3 regions of the Collimonas arenae genome follow, and region 3 is predicted to be linked to each of the others. Evidence: predicted binding sites of a transcription regulator. Region 3 holds the regulator's gene; each other region holds the start of a gene.
What was found. Region 3 encodes sigma-54, which starts transcription at its own class of promoters, with help from an activator protein. Its sites were predicted from a motif close to TGGCANGNAANCTGCTTT; they were not measured.
Positions count from the first base shown of each region.

Region 1: the regulator sigma-54 is predicted to act here: its motif matches at 3,756-3,773, upstream of LT85_RS13690 (collagen-like triple helix repeat-containing protein).
Region 2: the regulator sigma-54 is predicted to act here: its motif matches at 3,763-3,780, upstream of prpB (methylisocitrate lyase).

Region 1 covers NZ_CP009962.1:3,100,354-3,106,476, forward strand. Annotated here, with positions in the region: gene LT85_RS13680 (sensor domain-containing diguanylate cyclase) at 1-1,286, shown strand, start outside; gene LT85_RS13685 (hypothetical protein) at 1,299-1,493, opposite strand; gene LT85_RS13690 (collagen-like triple helix repeat-containing protein) at 1,803-3,704, opposite strand; gene LT85_RS13695 (peptidoglycan DD-metalloendopeptidase family protein) at 4,234-5,034, shown strand; one part of gene LT85_RS13700 (IS3 family transposase) at 5,094-5,978, opposite strand; one part of gene LT85_RS13700 (IS3 family transposase) at 5,981-6,123, opposite strand, start outside.
Region 2 covers NZ_CP009962.1:3,695,333-3,701,455, reverse strand. Annotated here, with positions in the region: gene LT85_RS16235 (GNAT family N-acetyltransferase) at 290-862, shown strand; gene prpR (propionate catabolism operon regulatory protein PrpR) at 1,943-3,583, opposite strand; gene prpB (methylisocitrate lyase) at 3,845-4,732, shown strand; gene prpC (bifunctional 2-methylcitrate synthase/citrate synthase) at 4,815-5,978, shown strand; gene acnD (Fe/S-dependent 2-methylisocitrate dehydratase AcnD) at 6,081-6,123, shown strand, end outside.
Region 3 covers NZ_CP009962.1:526,373-532,495, reverse strand. Annotated here, with positions in the region: gene LT85_RS02300 (HAD hydrolase family protein) at 1-310, shown strand, start outside; gene lptC (LPS export ABC transporter periplasmic protein LptC) at 307-924, shown strand; gene lptA (lipopolysaccharide transport periplasmic protein LptA) at 980-1,525, shown strand; gene lptB (LPS export ABC transporter ATP-binding protein) at 1,522-2,268, shown strand; gene LT85_RS02280 (RNA polymerase factor sigma-54) at 2,379-3,860, shown strand; gene hpf (ribosome hibernation-promoting factor, HPF/YfiA family) at 4,024-4,374, shown strand; gene LT85_RS02270 (DUF4197 domain-containing protein) at 4,613-5,302, opposite strand; gene LT85_RS02265 (deoxyguanosinetriphosphate triphosphohydrolase) at 5,397-6,123, opposite strand, start outside.

The DNA of each region.
Region 1 (6,123 bases), 2.6 Mb from region 3:
GCGCGCCATCGCTGGAACGCTTGCACAAACTACTGATGCAACACATTGCCGAATTACCGCAATTGAATGATCTGTCAATTTATGATGAAACCGGCCTTTGGCTAGTCAACGCCCGCAACGGTCCGATTCCCGTCGTCAACAATTCTGACCGCCAGTACTTTATCTATCATCGCAGCCATCTGGAACGCGGCGCCTACATCGGGCCGCCGGTACGCAGCCGCTCCACGGGTAACTGGATCGTGACTGTCTCGCGTCGCTATAATCATGCCGACGGCAGTTTCGCCGGCGTCGCCCTAGCCACCATCAACATCGGTTATTTCAAGAATTTCTACGACAGCTTCGACATCGGCCACGCCGGCTCGATTTTTCTCAGCCTGAATGACGGCACGATGCTGGTAAGGAGCCCGATGCTGGACAATGTCATCGGCAAAAATCTGTCCAACTATCCGATCTATCGCGACTATGCTTCCAAGAATGCGGTCGGCACCGCCATAATGCGCTCGGGCCAGGACGGCATGGAGCGGCTGATCGCCTATCGTCACCTGGACCGATATCCACTGTTTATCACCGTCGCCCGCTCCAAGGACGAGGTACTGGCTGACTGGCGCGCCGACACCTATCTGCATGTACTGGGGGCCTTGCTGCTGACGCTGGCGCTAGGCCTGCTCGGCTGGCGCCTGATCCACCAGATCCAGCTACGCCTGGCGGCTGAAGCCGGCCTGCTGCAAGTGCAGGAGTCATTGCGCACCCTTAACCAGCATCTGGAACAGCTAGCACTGCAGGACAGCCTGACCGGCCTCGCCAACCGCCGTCATTTCGACAGCACGCTACGCGACGAATTCAGCCGCGCCATGCGCAATGCAAATTCGTTGGCACTGGTGATGATCGATGTGGATTACTTCAAACAATACAATGATATATACGGACACCTGGCCGGCGATGAGTGCTTGCGGCAAATCAGTGAAATCGTGAAGAGCAGTAAAAACCGCCCTGGCGACCTGGCTGCACGTTACGGCGGCGAAGAATTGGCGGTATTGCTGCCGGATACCGACCTGGCCGGAGCGATGGCTGTAGCGGAAAAAATCCGCCTTGCGATTTACAACTTGCATATGGAACACGCGTTTGGCCCGGTCGGCGTGATTACCATCAGCGCAGGCGTTGATGCTTTCGTCCCGGTGCGAGATGACAACATTCCTTTTGAATTGATTCAAGCGGCAGATAAAGCGATGTATGCGGCTAAGGCAGCGGGTCGTAATTGCGTGCGCTCCAGTGATGATTTGCATTGAAGCGCACAAGTTTCATATCCGGCCGCGGCGCCCTCTTTCATACACCAGCGAACCCACCGCTATCAACCGGTATAGCTCTTGCTCCGTGAGCTTATAGGACAGTGCGGCAATTTCGCGTGCCAGCATGCCAATCAGCAGATCATTTCCCGGCACCTGCGCCTGTGGGCTGGCGCACGCGATCAAATCGACTATCTGTTCGGCTCTCATGATCCCACCTCGAAAGAATTAAATATCGGACTTCAGCCTTTACTTGCCTTGCTTGAAAATTTTGCTTATCAACAGCACCTTGGCAAATTCAAAAACGCTTCAACTGCTGGTTAAACTGTTGATGAGCTGGCCTTTGAAGTAGGGTCCAACCTGGTGTCTGTGGTCAAGGAAACCTTTCGATGTGCGTTCAACGGCGCGACTGGCGCTGCATGTCGTCCATATTTTTCATCCATCATTTCTATTCGACTCTGAAGCAAGGGAGCCTGGCTGACGGCCAACGCTCCCTTGCACCAGAATGGCATGGCAAGATTATTTCTTACCAGTTCCGCCCAACAAGCCACTGAGCAAACCTGTCACCGGAGCCAGCGGATTGCTGCCAGTCCCTGTGGTGGTTTTACCCCCAGTCAGGCCAGACACCAGATTGGTAACCGGCGCCAATGGGCTGGCGCCCGCGCCAGTTGTACCGCCGGCTGCGCCGGTCACGCTGCCCAACAAACCTGTCACCGGAGCCAGTATGCCGCCACCTGCGCCCGTAGCACCACCGGCAGCACCAGTCACACCGCTCAACAACCCAGTCACTGGAGCCAAAGGCCCGCCTGCACTGCCAGTTGCGCCACCGACAGCGCCAGTCAGGCCACCAAGCAAACCAGTTACTGGAGCCAAAGGCCCGCCTGCACTGCCAGTTGCGCCACCGACAGCGCCAGTCAGGCCACCAAGCAAACCAGTTACTGGAGCCAAAGGCCCGCCTGCACTGCCAGTTGCGCCACCGACAGCGCCAGTCAGGCCACCAAGCAAACCAGTTACTGGGGCCAATGGACCGCCACCACCGCCAGTTGCGCCACCGACAGCGCCAGTCAGGCCACCAAGCAAACCAGTTACTGGGGCCAATGGACCGCCACCACCGCCAGTTGCGCCACCGACAGCGCCAGTCAGGCCGCCAAGCAAACCAGTTACTGGGGCCAATGGACCGCCACCACCGCCAGTTGCGCCACCGACAGCGCCGGTCAAGCCACTCAACAAACCAGTGACAGGAGCCAGCGGGCCACCGCTACCACCTGCTGCGCCGCCGATACCACCAACTACGCCGCTTAGCACGTTATTCAACGGTTGCAACAAACCGCCTGTCTTGTTACCTAGCAAAGGCTGGCCAGTGCCGACCAGTGCGTTGGTGCCAAGACCAGCAACTGTTCCGCCCGCATCGCTGGCTACGCCGCCCAGACTGCTGACGCCAGGAACTTTTGCGCCGGTCACGGTATTGCCCAGTGTAGTGGCAGTGCCGCCCAAGGCCACCAGCAAGGAGTTCACTGGTTGGTTCAGGCCGGTCGCGTTCCCAACGGTCTGAGTCAGAGTGGTCACAGTGCTGGTCAACGGAACGATTGCCTGGCTGACCGTTTGAGTGACTTGCTGTACAGGCCCTGTGGTCAACAGCGCTGTTACAGGAGCACCCAATCCGGAAACGGTAGCACCCACCTGCGTAACCAGATTGCCCACCGGCGTAGTCACTGCTCCCAATGGCGCCAACGGCCCGGTTCCCAGCCCTGCAACCACTTGCCCCACGCCTTGTACAGCATTGCCAGCTTGGGTGACGACACCGCCGGCGCTACCGACTGTGGTGCCCAGCGAATTCGGATTAGTGCCGATCTGGCCCAAACCGTTAGTAATGCCAGCGCCCAACGTGCTGACAATGCCACTGCCGCTATCAACCACGCTAGCCAAGCCCCCCTTGGATTGCGTCGAAAGCAGCGGCACGTTGTTAATTACCGTATTGCCGATCGCATCAACTGCAGCGCCAGTGCCGGATACCGTAGTGCCGACTTTTGACAGGAAATCGGCGGAGGCGCTACCACCACCTGTTCCACCACCACCTGTTCCACCACCACCTGTTCCACCACCACCTGTTCCACCACCACCTGTTCCACCACCACCTGTTCCACCACCACCTGTTCCACCGCCACCTGTTCCACCGCCACCGCCGCCTGAACCGTCGCCGGAGCCGGAGCCGCCAGTCCCACCACCGGAACCGCCACCGTCAGAACCAGTTCCCCCGCCAGTACCAACTCCCGCGCCGCCGCCAATGCCGCCAGCTCCCTGGGTAGCGCCCGACCCTGAACCCAGTGTTTTCCCGAGGTCGCCGCCGCCGGCGCAACCTGCCAGCAAACTTGTTAACAGCAATGAGGCTGCAACCAGCCCAGTTTTTTGCGATGTATTCATGATGTATTTCCCCTTTGTAAAAGTTCGAACCGCACGTTCCTGCATGTCTATTTCGCAAAGAACATGCCAGCAGGAAAACACCCGGACAAAGGCTTCGCGGCTGCGATCTTTTTTCTTCAAATAGAGAAATAACCTGCTTAAAATCAATTACTTAGAATTTGCCGGGACGTTGGATGGAAATTTCAGGCATGGCGGACCCGACGAGGTTTGATACGTTACGTGTAACGTAACGTCCGGTTTGGCAGCGGTACAAATACTTGTCATTCAAGAATCCTAAAGAGATTTTCAAACGACCCAACCCAATTGAACAAATGCGGATTTTCGTGCCAGGTTAGGCAGCCTGATTTACCTGATAGCCGGAATTGCGATATCCTCGGTCTCTAGAAAAAACGGCAACAGGTGTCCGCATCAGCCATGCGGCAATCCAGTCGACGCAACTAGTTCCACCAAACCTAGTCAGAAGATGCGCGCCAGGCAAACCTGGCAACCTTCATTAATCGAAGCCAGATCTATCAGAGGAATAACATTGTTGGTCCAGAACAAAGGGGCATACAGCTCGCAGTATCCACATAGAATCAAGAATTCCGGCCTCTCCCGCGTACTTGCGCGGATAAGCTCTCTTGCACTCCCTCTGTTATTCCTGCTTGCCCTCGGCGCTTGCAGTACGCCGTCTGGTCCGGGCGCCAGTACGCAGCCCAGCGGACCTGGCTACTACACGGTACAAAAGGGCGACACCCTTTCCAGCATCGCGCGCAAATTCAGGCGCAGCAATAGTCAGATCATCGCCTGGAACAAACTCTCGGATCCGAATGACATCAAGGTGGATCAGTCGCTGCGGATAGCGCCGGAAGGCGCACGCACCGCCGGCAGCAACCCGGCCAGCGATAATGCCGCGGCAAGCCGAAACACGCGTACAGCCGAAGATGACCGTGCGGATGCCGCAGCAGCAGCTGCCGACCGCAAGGATCCGGTCGACTGGACCTGGCCGGCCAGCGGCAAAGCCAGTAGCGGTGTTGGCCAAGGGAAAAAAGGCATCGATATCTTGGGCCAGCTTGGGCAACCTGTGATGGCGGCGGCGGCCGGCAAAGTCATGTATTCCGGTAGCGGCATACGCGGCTATGGCAACCTGGTGATCGTCAAACATAACAGCAATCTGCTGTCTGTCTACGCGCACAACAAGACTATCGTTGTCAAAGAAGGCCAGATGGTCGCCAAGGGCCAGAAAATCGCTGAAATGGGGAAATCCGACAGTAATACGGTCAAGTTGTATTTTGAAATCCGTCGCCAGGGAAAGGCAGTTGATCCTTCTCGTTATCTGCCCAGCCGATAGGGACGCAAACTGACCCGTCCTGAAATAGGTTGACACCTGTCAGTGCGTCGATTCACTGATCAGATAGTAGCCAGAGACGCCCGATGAATTTCATCGGGCGTTTTGTATTGTAAAGACAGATGCGGCCTTTCAGCGTTATAAATGCGCACGGATTGTTTTACCATTAAGGCTGCCTGTTGAAGATTGGCAGGTCGTTGCAAGAGAAACTCTCCCTTCAAGATGCCATTAACGCGTTCTGCCAAAGCGTTCTGATAACAATCATAACCATCGGTCATGGAGCAGGTGATACCGTGACGTGCATGAATTTTTTGATAATAGGTCGAACAGTATTGCATTCCCCGATCGGAATGATGGGCCAATTGCTGCCGAGATTGACGTTCTCTTAGTGCCATCTTCAGTGCTTGGCTTACTTGCTCGGTCTGCAAGCTATCATGGACATGGTAGCCGACAATCTTTCTAGAGTAGGCGTCGGTGATCAAACTCAAATAAGCAAACCGCTGGGCCGTCGGCAGATAGGTAATATCGGCCACCCAGACCTGCTCAGCCTGAGTCGGTACGATTTTCGACGGTCCATCCTTGAGCAAATTCGGATGCCTGCGGAAACGATGGTGGCTATTGGTTGTCTTGTGATATGCCCGGCGGGGGACGACCAGCAGGCGTGCTCTACGTAGCACATTGAACAAGCCGTCTCGCCCTAGCTTGACGCCAATCTCGCCCAGCGGCGGACTCAAGATGTGTTGAAGTTTGCGGGTGCCAAGGCGAGGCTGACGTAAGCGAACCTGCTTCACCAACGTAATGATCTTGCCTTCTCGCTCATCTTTTTGTTGCTGGCTTTGATGGCGTTTGTAATATGCTTGGCGACTGATGCCAACATATTCGCAGGCCTTGCTCACGCTCAATCCTTCGACGAGCCTTTGTGAGAGGACCTGCCCAAAGGCTTTTTTACGATGCGTACTCCGTAATCCTTCTTCAGAACATCGATCATGGCCTCAAACAGCTGCGCTTTCTCATTGGCAGCCTTGAGTTGTGCCTCCAATTCCTTGATGCGCTGTTCCGGCGTGAGCACTTTCTTTACCTCGTTTCCCATTG
Region 2 (6,123 bases), 2.4 Mb from region 3:
CAATAGAAGCGTTCCGTCGAATCACACATCGCTCAAGTTCGTCGATGAATCATGCTCAGCAGCCGTGTAAAGGACCATGCACCAAGTCATCCCCATTTGTCTAAAATATCGCAGACGTGCGCGAATACGCCTATGGGCTTAGAGTCGAACTTCGACGAGGATTTTCTGCTTTGCGTTACTAAAAATGACAAACACCCCTTGCCTCTAGTTGTACATGCTGTTTTTTCATGGGTCAGCTTCGGTGTTCTGGTATGGTTGCGGCTGCCTTGTCTAAAGTACTCACTATCGAATGAAAACACGTATTTTGATTTACCCCGAATTTGCTGTTCCCGCGGATTTGCGTTTGCAAGTATTGAAATTACAGGAAATAGAATGGCCGACTGCTGAAGCCATCGTTCTTCAAACAATACATGACCCTGATTTACGTCCACTCTCATTGATACTGGTTGCTGATGGTAGAGTGCTCGCCGCACTAGATATTCTGTCTAAGGACATCGACCATCTGAACCAGCGCTATGCGGTAAGCGGATTAAGCTGTGTAGTTACTTCCTCGGACGTTCGAGGTAAGGGCTACGGTCGGAAGCTTGTCGTCGCCGCACGAAATGAAATGGAAAAGAGCGCTGCCGATTTGAGTCTCTTTACCTGTGATCGACCACTTCAGAATTTCTACGAAAGTTGTGGCTGGCAAGTGTTAACCGAAGCGCCGCTTATTGGCGGCACGCCGGACAGCCCATTTCCAAGCGATCAGTTCGATAAGGTAACGATGGCATATTTTTTTTCCGATAAAGCTACGCGGAATGCGCAAGCGTTCAATCATTGTCGCATTGCTCTGTATCCCGGCGAAGTCGATCGACTCTGGTAACCGAGTTCGACTGCCTGAATCTCTTTCTATGGCACATTGATTAGCTACAACGGTTGGAGCCAGCCATGTCGAAAATGCTCCGTCGTAATCAACCAAGACCACGAACCAAGGGAAACATGAGTTGAAAACTGTATTCGATATTTGTCGTTATTACCCCTAAAGTACCTGTGTTACAGGTTCATAGCCTATCAGAATCTGTACTGGATGCTACTGGCCGAGTAGGCTACAAAAAAGCCCATTGCAATTATGGGCCATCTTCCGTCTTTCCTACTGAGCAGCGGATTAGAAGCAAGACGGCGCTGTTTCGACGGGGCCTTCTGTACAATAAAATTCGCCTTTTTTGTTGAAGCCAACTGCGCATCCGCAGAGGGCGAAAAGTAATGCCAAAGCCATGGCTATAATCCCGAACCTAAATTTCATTTAGAACCTCTCTTGTCTACAGAATTTTCACGTCACACAGTAACTCTTCCAAATTTATTTACCTCACCCATTTCAGTTAGGCGAGAGAATGTCGCAGCCTAAACCTGGGTCGCGCTACCTTGCACGGTCGTCTTGAAAGTAGAATCGATCGGCGTGCCATGCTCGTCGATCCACACGGCCTCGTATCTTTATCGTTCCGAGTTTTGCAAACGCTTTATCGACCTAAGCCTTGATCACTGAATAAGGCTCAGGAATGCAATCCTTATCGTTACATCTTACTGCCACTTTTGACAGCTTTACGGTGAGCTATTTTAGATCCCATACTTGGGTAGTGGGCCGAACTTTGTTCTAAGCGTTGTCAAAAATGTCGTTGCTTGGCTGACTGATGCCTGAAATAGCGTCAAGAAGACTTTTAACGGGATTGGTAGCTGGATTTCGGGATGGTTTTAACAGCGTAGCGGACGCCACTCTGCCTTTGTTTTGTTCGGGGATGTTTGTTGTTGTGTCGATTGATGTAGAGATATTTAAAGGCCTCTTCACGAATCACCCCGGATTTCCGAATCACTAATTCGAAAGAAAGGAAACCGCAATGACTATTACCAGTAAAGATTGGCACGCATGCCTGGTTCGATAGACGCGCCTCTCCTTTTTTAAATTCGATTATTGGTTCTTGATCTTGCGCCACAGTGTGGTGCGGCTGATGCCGAGGTATTTGGCTGCTGCTTCGCGGTTGCCGCCGAAGCGGGCCAGAACTTGTGTGATGTTTTCAGCCTTCTCTGGTGCGGCGCTTGTGGTTGCTGGCGCGATTGCAGGTGTTGGCATCGAAGCCTGGATAAATTCCGGTGCGACGCTGATGATGAAAGCGGGAGACAGCGCCTGTAGCGGTTCTGCCGCAAGGAACAGCGCCAGTCTTTCCATCAGGTTGCGTACTTCGCGCGCATTGCCGGGCCAGTTATGGGCGCTGAGCAAGGGTGCGCAGGCGACGATCTCGGCGTGCAGGTTCGGATGCGGCCGGGCGCCCAGGGCGGCCAGTGCTTTTTTCAGGCACCATTCGGCCAGTGCGATCAGGTCGTCGGGGCGCTCGCGTAGCGGCGCCAGCGTCAGGCGCAACACGGCCAGACGATAAAACAGGTCGGCGCGGAAACGGCCTTCGCGAATGCGCTGTTCCAGGTCGCAATGGGTGGCGCTGATGATGCGTACATCGACCGGAATCGGCCGGGTGCCGCCGACGCGTACTACTTCGCGTTCTTCCAGCACCCGCAGCAAGCGGGTTTGCAGCGTCAGCGGCATTTCGCCGATTTCATCCAGAAACAGCGTGCCGCGATGAGCCGCTTCGAACAGGCCGGCGTGCCCGCCGCGGCGTGAGCCGGTGAATGCACCTTCTTCATAGCCGAACAATTCCGACTCCAGCAGCGATTCCGCAATCGCGCCGCAGTTGACCGCGACAAATGGCTTGTTGCCGATGAGCGCGCGCGGATTTTCACGGTGAATCGCTTGCGCGACCAGTTCCTTGCCGGTGCCGGTTTCGCCCTGGATCAGCACCGTTGCCTGCGATTTGGCGTACAGCACGATCGATTGGCGCAGGGTTTCCATTGCCGGCGAATCGCCGCGCAAGTCGTTGACGCCATGTTTGGCGCGCAGCGTGTCGGCCACAGGTTTGCTGCGGCTATGGCTCGATTCGAGTCGCGTCAGGTGCGCGATTTCCAGCGCATCGTCGAAGGCCTGGCGGATCGATGCGGCGGAATAGACGAATACTGCCGCCAGCCCGGCTTCTTCAGCAAGGTCGGTGATCAGGCCGGCGCCGACAATCGCCTTGACGCCGCTGGCCTTGAGTTCGTTTATTTGCGCCCGCGCATCTTCTTCGGTTGCATAGTCGCGTTGCCGAATGTTAATGCCGAAGGCATTCTGGAATTCCTTGAGCGCCGGCATCGTCGACTGGTAAGTGATAATGCCGATGTCGGGAGTGATCCGGCGTGCGCGTGACAATGCCTGCAGCACATCGAAGCCGCTGGCCTTGGCAATCACGACCGGTACCGATAGCCGGCTTTTCAGATAGGCGCCGTTGGAACCGGCGGAGATCACTGCGTCGCAGCGCTCGGTTTTCATCCGTTCACGTATGTAGCGCACGGCCTCGTCGAATCCCAGATCGATAGGTTCGATCGTCGCGCGGTCGTCGTATTCCAGCGTAATGTCACGAAACAGGTCGGACAGGCGCGAGACAGAGACGGTCCAGATTACTGGTTTGTCGCCAGGGTTGCCGGCATCGCTGGCATCACGTCGGGCAGGGGCTGGGGATGGCATGTTTCAAATATGTTTAATGGATGCGTTTCAATGTTTGTGAATGTAACACGAGATGAAACGTTTTTTTGCTTGTCTAGACATTTTGGCGATTTGATTTTTTGTCATTTTGTTTCGTAAATCATTATTTTTATTGATTTATTTTAATTTTCAGGGTCCCTGTCCGGTTTTCGCATTTTGCTTGGCACAGTGATTGCTGTATATCTATAAAGTCCCAGTGCAGACATCTGCATGAAACAAATTTGCCATCCATCAGGAGAAGACATGAGTCAATATTCCGCAGGCGCGGCCTTTCGCAAGGCAGTACAAGAAGAGTCCCCGTTGCAGGTGATCGGCGCGATCAACGCGAACCACGCGTTGCTGGCCAAACGCGCGGGTTTCAAGGCGATTTACCTGTCTGGCGGCGGCGTCGCTGCCGGTTCGCTTGGCTTGCCCGACCTCGGCATCTCCAATCTGGACGATGTGCTGACCGACGTGCGTCGCATCACCGATGTCTGCGACCTGCCGTTGCTGGTCGATGTGGATACTGGTTTCGGCGCTAGCGCATTTAATGTCGCGCGTACCGTCAAATCGATGATCAAGTTCGGCGCCGCAGCGATTCACATCGAGGACCAGGTCGGCGCCAAGCGCTGCGGCCATCGTCCAAACAAGGAAATCGTCAGCAAACAGGAAATGGTCGACCGTATCAAGGCGGCAGTCGATGCCCGTACCGACGAGAATTTCGTGATCATGGCGCGTACCGATGCACTGGCAGTCGAAGGACTGGAATCCGCGCTGGATCGTGCGATGGCCTGTGTCGAAGCTGGCGCCGATATGATCTTCCCGGAAGCGATTACAGAGCTGGCGATGTACAAGCAGTTTGCCGCCGCCGTCAAGGTGCCGGTGCTGGCCAACATCACCGAATTCGGCGCTACGCCGCTATTTACGGTAGAAGAGTTGAGGTCAGCCGATGTCGGTCTGGTGCTGTATCCGTTGTCGGCCTTTCGTGCAATGAACAAGGCAGCCGAAAACGTGTACACCGCAATCCGCCGCGACGGTACCCAAAAGAATGTGGTCGATACCATGCAGACCCGCATGGAATTGTATGACCGGATCAACTATTACGATTTCGAGCAGCATCTGGATGCCTTGTTTGCGGCCCAGAAAAAATAAGACAACGCCTTAGTTACCTATTAATTACCGCGTCATTAGACCAATTCATTACACCGATTCTTTTCCGCCAGGAGATAAAAAAATGAGCGAAGCACAAGTACCCGCACAAACATCCGCTTTCAAGGTAAAAAAATCCGTCGCGCTGTCTGGCGTGACCGCAGGTAACACTGCGCTGTGTTCCGTCGGCAAAACCGGCAACGATTTGCACTATCGCGGCTACGACATCCTGGATATCGCAGACACTTGCGAGTTCGAAGAGATCGCTTATTTGCTGGTGCACGGCAAGTTGCCGACGGCTGCCGAACTCAAGGGCTACAAGGCAAAACTGAAATCCTTGCGCGGCTTGCCAGCCAGCGTCAAGGCCGTGCTGGAAGCGCTGCCTGCTGCATCGCATCCGATGGACGTGATGCGTACCGGCGTCTCTGCGCTCGGCTGTACCTTGCCCGAGAAAGACGACCACAATGCGCCGGGCGCACGCGACATCGCCGACCGCCTGATGGCGTCATTCGGCTCCATGCTGCTGTACTGGTATCACTTCAGCACCAACGGCAAGCGCATTGAAGTCGAAACCGATGACGACTCCATCGGTGGCCATTTCCTGCACTTGCTGCATGGCGTGAAGCCATCCGCTGCCTGGGAAAAGGCGATGCACGTCTCGCTGATTCTCTACGCAGAACATGAGTTCAATGCGTCTACCTTTACCAGCCGCGTGATTGCCGGCACGGGCTCTGATTTTTACTCTGCGATCACCGGCGCGATCGGCGCCTTGCGCGGCCCCAAGCATGGCGGCGCAAATGAAGCAGCGTTCGAGATCCAGAAGCGTTACGACAATCCGGATGAAGCAGAAGCAGACATCCGTAGCCGGGTGGAGAACAAGGAAGTCGTGATCGGTTTTGGCCATCCGGTGTATACAGTGTCCGATCCGCGTAACAAGGTCATCAAGGAAGTCGCGCGCAAGTTGTCAGTGGAAGCCGGTTCGACAGCGATGTTCGATATTGCCGAACGCCTGGAAACGGTGATGTGGGATATCAAGAAGATGTTCCCGAACCTGGACTGGTTCTCGGCTGTCTCTTACCACGTGATGGGTGTGCCGACAGCGATGTTTACGCCATTGTTCGTGATTTCCCGCACTTCCGGCTGGGCCGCGCACGTGATCGAACAGCGTATCGACAACAAGATTATTCGTCCTTCGGCCAATTATGTCGGTCCGGATAATTTAGAGTTCGTCCCTATCGGGAAACGCTAGTCGTTTGAGCAGGAATACCGGCCCGGATGCCTAGCCGTCCAGGCCGGCGCAAGCAAAGCCTGAAGCCAGCCCCTGATCGCCACTCTTTTTTTTGACTGAACCATGAACACAGCAAACCGTAAACCACTGCCCGGCACTCAGCTTG
Region 3 (6,123 bases):
GCAAGGCGTACACGACAAGTACGCGGCTTTTGTCAAACTGCTGGAGCAACTACAGCTGACGGCGGATGACTGCGGCTTCATCGGCGACGATGTGATCGACTTGCCGATCCTGTCGCAAGCCGGTTTTGCAGTCAGCGTGCCGAACGGCCACCGCGATGTGCGCAGCCGTGTCCACTATGTCACGCAAGCCAGCGGCGGCCATGGTGCAGCGCGCGAAATCTGCGACATCATCATGCAGGTGCAAAATACCTACGACGCCACACTGGCGACCTATCTGCCTCCCCACCAGCCAGGCGTGGCTCCGGTATGAAAAATCTCCGCACCACTTACCGTTTTCGTTTCCTGCTGCTGCTGGTGCTGTTCATCCTGCTGGCATTGGGCAGCTTCTGGCTGCTGCAAGTCATGCACAAGAACACCGAAGATTCGCTGCCGAAACCGGCCCGCACCGAGCCCGACTATTACGTTGAGCATTTCAACTATGTCCAGATGTCGCCCACCGGACAGCCGCGCTACAACATCGCCGGCGACCTGCTGACGCACAATCCGGTCAATGATTCTTTCGACGTGCAGAAACCGGTCATCCACAGCCTGGACAAGGAGAAGCCGCCGATGAACCTGGTCGCCGACCGCGGCATGATTGAGGACAACAACAGCAAGGTGCACCTGTACGGCAACGTCAATGCCGATCGTCCAAAAACGCCGAAGGCCGACAACTTCCACCTGAAAACGGAATACCTGCTGCTATTACCCGACGACGACATCATGGAAAGCGACAAGCCGGTAGAAATTACCTTGGGACTGTCGACCTTGAACGGCACCGGCATGCATTTCAATAATTCCACGCGTGAACTGAAGCTGTTCAGCAAGGTGCGTGGCGTCTTGCGCAGTACGCCGCGCGTTGCCGCCGATGAAGCGAAAAAATAAGCGGATCAACAAGACATTTTATGTGTAGGCCCCTATTCATTACCCAGGATTTTTCATGAAACGATTACTTTTTCTTTCCCTGCTGCTGCTTGGCGCCATAGGCGTCGCTCATGCAGAAAAAGCCGACTCGGAGAAACCGACCCTGATCGACTCCGATACGCTCACCTACGACGATGTCAAACAGGTCAACGTCGCCACCGGCAATGTAGTCCTGACCCGCGGCACGCTGGTGATGCATGCTGACCGGGTAGTAGTGACCACTGATCCTTCGGGCTATCAGTTCGCCACCCTGTATGCGGATCCGGGCAAGCTGGCCACTTTCCGTCAGAAGCGTGACGGCGGTCCCGACTTGTGGATTGACGGTCACGCGGAACGCATCGAATACGATGGAAAAACCGAAGTCACCAAACTGTTTTCGAAGGCGCAGATGCGCCGCTTGCAAGGTGACAAGCCGACCGATGAAGTCAACGGCGAATTCATTTCCTACGATAGCCGCACTGAATTTTATTCCGTCAACAACACCGTCAACGGCGTCAGCGAGGCTGGCAAAGGGCGGATTCGTGCGGTCATTCAACCACGGCCAAAGGTAACAACGCCATGACCGCTCCTAGCACCCTGATTGTCAAAGACCTGCAAAAAAGCTACGGCGCGCGTCAGGTGGTCCACGACGTTTCGCTCGAAGTCCGCTGCGGCGAAGTAGTCGGTTTGCTGGGGCCGAACGGCGCTGGCAAGACCACCTCGTTCTACATGATCGTCGGCCTGGTGCCTTCCGATGGCGGTGCGATCGACCTGGACGGCGTCGACATCTCGCGTCTGCCGATCCATCGGCGCGCAGTGCTGGGCCTGTCGTATCTGCCGCAGGAAGCATCGGTATTCCGCAAGCTGACGGTAGAAGACAATATCCGCGCTGTGCTGGAACTCCAACGCCCCAACGGCAAAGCGCTCAGCAAAGCCGAAATCGACGAGCAGCTGCACAAGCTGCTACATGAGTTGCAAATCGAAAAGCTGCGTGAAAACCAGGCTTTATCTCTCTCAGGCGGTGAGCGCCGGCGTGTCGAAATCGCGCGTGCGCTCGCCACCAATCCACGCTTCGTGCTGCTGGATGAACCGTTTGCCGGGATCGATCCGATCGCGGTGATCGAGATCCAGCGCATCGTCCGCTTCCTCAAGGAACGTGGCATCGGCGTGCTGATCACCGATCACAATGTGCGCGAAACGCTGGGCATCTGCGACCGCGCCTACATCATCAACCAGGGCAGCGTGCTGGCCAGCGGTAGTCCGGATGACATCATCGCCGACGAGTCGGTGCGCCGGGTATATCTTGGCGAGCATTTCCGCATGTAAGTTCACAGGATTCGGAATGATGTAGTCGGAGACAGAACAGGCCGCTGTCCGGCAGCGGAAATTAACGTTGTCTCGCATTTAGTTAACAGTGAATTGTCAGCACGGAATCCATGAAACAATCACTCCAGCTTCGCACCTCTCAACATCTTGCGCTGACCCCGCAGCTGCAACAGTCGATCCGTCTGTTGCAGCTGTCGACGCTTGAATTGCATCAGGAACTGGAACAGATCTTATCCGACAATCCACTGCTCGAGCGGGTCGACGATCCACTCGACAATTCGGTGCGCCTGCTGGCTGATGGCGCCATCAGCGGCAGCACCTCCACCATGGATGCGCCGGTAGGCGACAGCGAGGTCAGCAGCTCGCCGGCCGAAGGCGAAGCCAATTTCGATGCGCCCGCAGCGCCTGAGAGCGCTCCGGAGAACGCCGATAGCGACTGGAGTTTTGACGATATCGCGCGTAGCGCGAAGAGCTCGGACGATGAAGATGCGCGGCCCCAGCTGGAGGCCCACGAATCCACGTTGCGCGAACATCTGCAACACCAAATGCGCGAGACAGTGCACGATCTGCGCGATCGCGCCCTGGTCGAACTGATGATCGATGCCCTCGACGATAACGGCTATCTGGAAGAGTCGCTGGAAGAAATCCTGGGGCGCTTGCCGGTTGAGCTGGAGATCGCTATCGAAGAACTGTCGATGGCGTTGAAAATGGTGCAGAGCTTCGATCCTGCCGGTGTCGGCGCACGCAATGCGGCAGAATGCCTGGCCTTGCAGATCAGGCGCTTTGTCAAATTGCCATTTGTCACGCGTCGCCTGGCATTGGCGATTGTGCAAGATCACCTGATGCTTTTTGCGCAACGCGATTTCAATAAAATCAAGAAGGCTCTGGATTGCGACGACGAGGATCTGCGCGAGGCGCAAGCCGTCATCAAACAATGCAACCCGCACCCCGGTGCGCCGTTCGCGGCCAATGCATCCGATTATGTGGTGCCGGATGTGATCGTCCGGCGCGGCAAACAGGGCTGGCAGGTCATGCTTAATAATGACGTCATGCCAAGGCTCAGGGTGAATGTCCTGTATGCCAATATTTTAAAGCAGAGCAAGGGCGACGGCGCCCTTACATCCCAGTTACAGGAAGCCAAGTGGCTGATCAAGAACATGCGGCAGCGCTTCGACACTATCTTGCGCGTTGCACAAGCGATAGTGGAACGCCAGAGGAACTTTTTTTCGCACGGGGCGGTCGCCATGCGGCCGCTTGTGTTGCGCGAAATAGCTGATACACTGGGTCTACACGAGAGTACTATTTCTCGTGTAACCACTCAGAAATACATGCTCACTCCCCACGGGATGTTTGAACTGAAGTATTTCTTCGGCAGCCATGTTGCTACTGAGGCAGGTGGAGAGGCTTCCTCAACAGCAATACGGGCACTCATTAAGCAACTCATAGGAGCGGAAGATTCAAGAAATCCTTTCTCTGACAGCAAGATTGCCGACATGCTTGCGGAACAAGGTATGGTGGTCGCCCGCCGCACCGTCGCAAAATATCGCGAAGCATTAAAAATTCCGTCTGTTAATCTGCGCAAGGCCTTGTAGTTGTTTCTGGTTTGATTGTTAAGCTTACCCTTGCTATGTTCGGACATTACGGCTGTTTGTGATTTAACGACTCTTGCCAGAACAGTCCCCTGCGGATTGTTCGCTTAAAGATTCGATGCAGTCTGTTCAGAACCGCTAGCAATATTCTTGATAGGAGCGCTGTATGAACTTCACCATCAGTGGGCATCACCTCGAGTTAACCCCTGCCATTCGCGAATATGTACAAAGCAAACTAGAGCGTATCAAACGCCACTTCGACCAGGTCATCGATATCAGCGTGATCCTGACGGTCGACAAAATCACCGAAAAAGAAAAGCGCCAAAAAGCAGAAATCAATCTGCGCGTTAAAGGAAAAGATTTGCATGCTGAGAGTATCGCCCATGATCTTTATGCCGCCATTGATGCCCTGATCGACAAGCTCGATCGCCAAGTCATCAAGTACAAGGACAAGATGCAGGATCACCAGCACGATGCGATCAAGCACCTGCCGGAAGACCTCCCAGCCACGACCTGAACCGGCCGCCAATCCCGGCGTATGAGCTGCACTGCTCACGCCAATGAATGAACAAGGGCGCAGTCAATGCGCCCTTTGTTATTTTCAACTCTTTAGAGCGGCTTCAAACACATCTGGGGTTGCTGCCTCTCCTGGCCGTACTACTCGCGCTGCCTTCGTCGAAGCGTCTAGCCAGTTGTGTTTGAAGCCGCCTCTTAATTAATTCATGTAAATCATTTTACTGTTTGCGGCAGTCCGCCTATTTGAGAGCGCCGAAAACTTTGCCGATGATCGCGCTGCCGGCGCCGACCGGATCCTGGCGAATCGCTTTTTCTTCTTCGCCGATCATGGTGTACAAACCATCCAGTGCACGTTGGGTAACATATCCCTCCACCGTCGATTGCTGCGCCGGCACCATGCCGGTTTTGCCGACCTGCCCCATGATCGCGTTATATTGTCCCGACAAACCGTTGCGGTCGGTCACCCCTTTGACGATGGGCAGGAATTTTTCACCCAGTTGGGCCGAGGTCTTTTGCCGGAAAAAATCCGTCACCGAGGTATCGCCGCCGGTCAGGATGTTTTTGGCATCGGTCACCGACATTGATTTGACCGCATTCAGCAGCAAGGGCTTGGCCATCGGCACCGCCGCTTCCGCCGCATGGTTCATCGATACCACCAGGTCATCCAGTTTCTGCCCTTGGCCGGTCATCTTCAGGATGGGCATGGCCTTGTCGAGCACGCTGGGCAGGCCGATTTTTACCTTGTCGTTATTCAGGAAGCCATTTTCCACGCCCAGTTTTGAGACCGCGACGTCGGCGCCTTTTTGCAGTGCTGCCTTGAGGCCGCTGCTGGCATCCTGGTTGCTGAGATCGCTTAGCGACAAGGCGAAGGCTGCGGATGCGGATACCGCCAGAGTCAATGTGATTGCTGTTTGATATAGGTGTCGCATAGTTGATCCTCAATGAAGTGAAATGGACAGGGATAAAGTCTACCCCAACTTATTGCAATGAGATCAAGAAATGGAAAACAGCGTCGAAGTGCTCTTACAAATGCCCTTCGTCCACCAGGAACAGGCGCCGGTGTTCACGTATCGCATAGCGGTCGGTCATGCCCGCGATGTAGTCGGCGATCTCCCGCGCCTGCTGCTGCGGTTCCGCTGCCCGTTGCGCAAGCTGGTAGGCGGGCGGCAACAACGATGGCTCCGCGCTAAAGCAGGCATAGAGTTCTGCGACAATGCGACGCGCCTTGGCGGTCATGCGATTAACCAGGTAATGACGATACAGATTTTCACGCAGGAAGCGCTTCAGTAAAGCAGCCTGCTGCGCCATGCTATCGGAAAAGGCGATCAACGGCGGCGCATTGCGCACATCGTCGACGGTCTGCAGTCCTGCATCCCGGATACGTTGCTGCGAAGTCTGGATCAGGTCGGTGATCAGAGCATTGATCATGCGCCGGATAGTTTCATTGATCGCCCGCCGTCCGCTCAATCCCGGGAACAACTGTTCGACCTGGCGGCTGTGTTCCGCATAGAAATCGATCTGGTTCATCTGCTCCATGGTCAGCAAACCTGACCGCAAGCCGTCGTCGATGTCATGATTGTTGTAGGCGATCTCATCCGCCAGATTGGCAACTTGCGCTTCCAGCGTCGGCTGTTTGCGTTGTATGAAACGCTGGCCGATATCGCCGAGTTTCTTGGCGTTGGCCAGCGAACAGTGTTTCAAAATCCCTTCGCGCGTCTCGAACATCAGATTCAAGCCATCAAAGGCACCG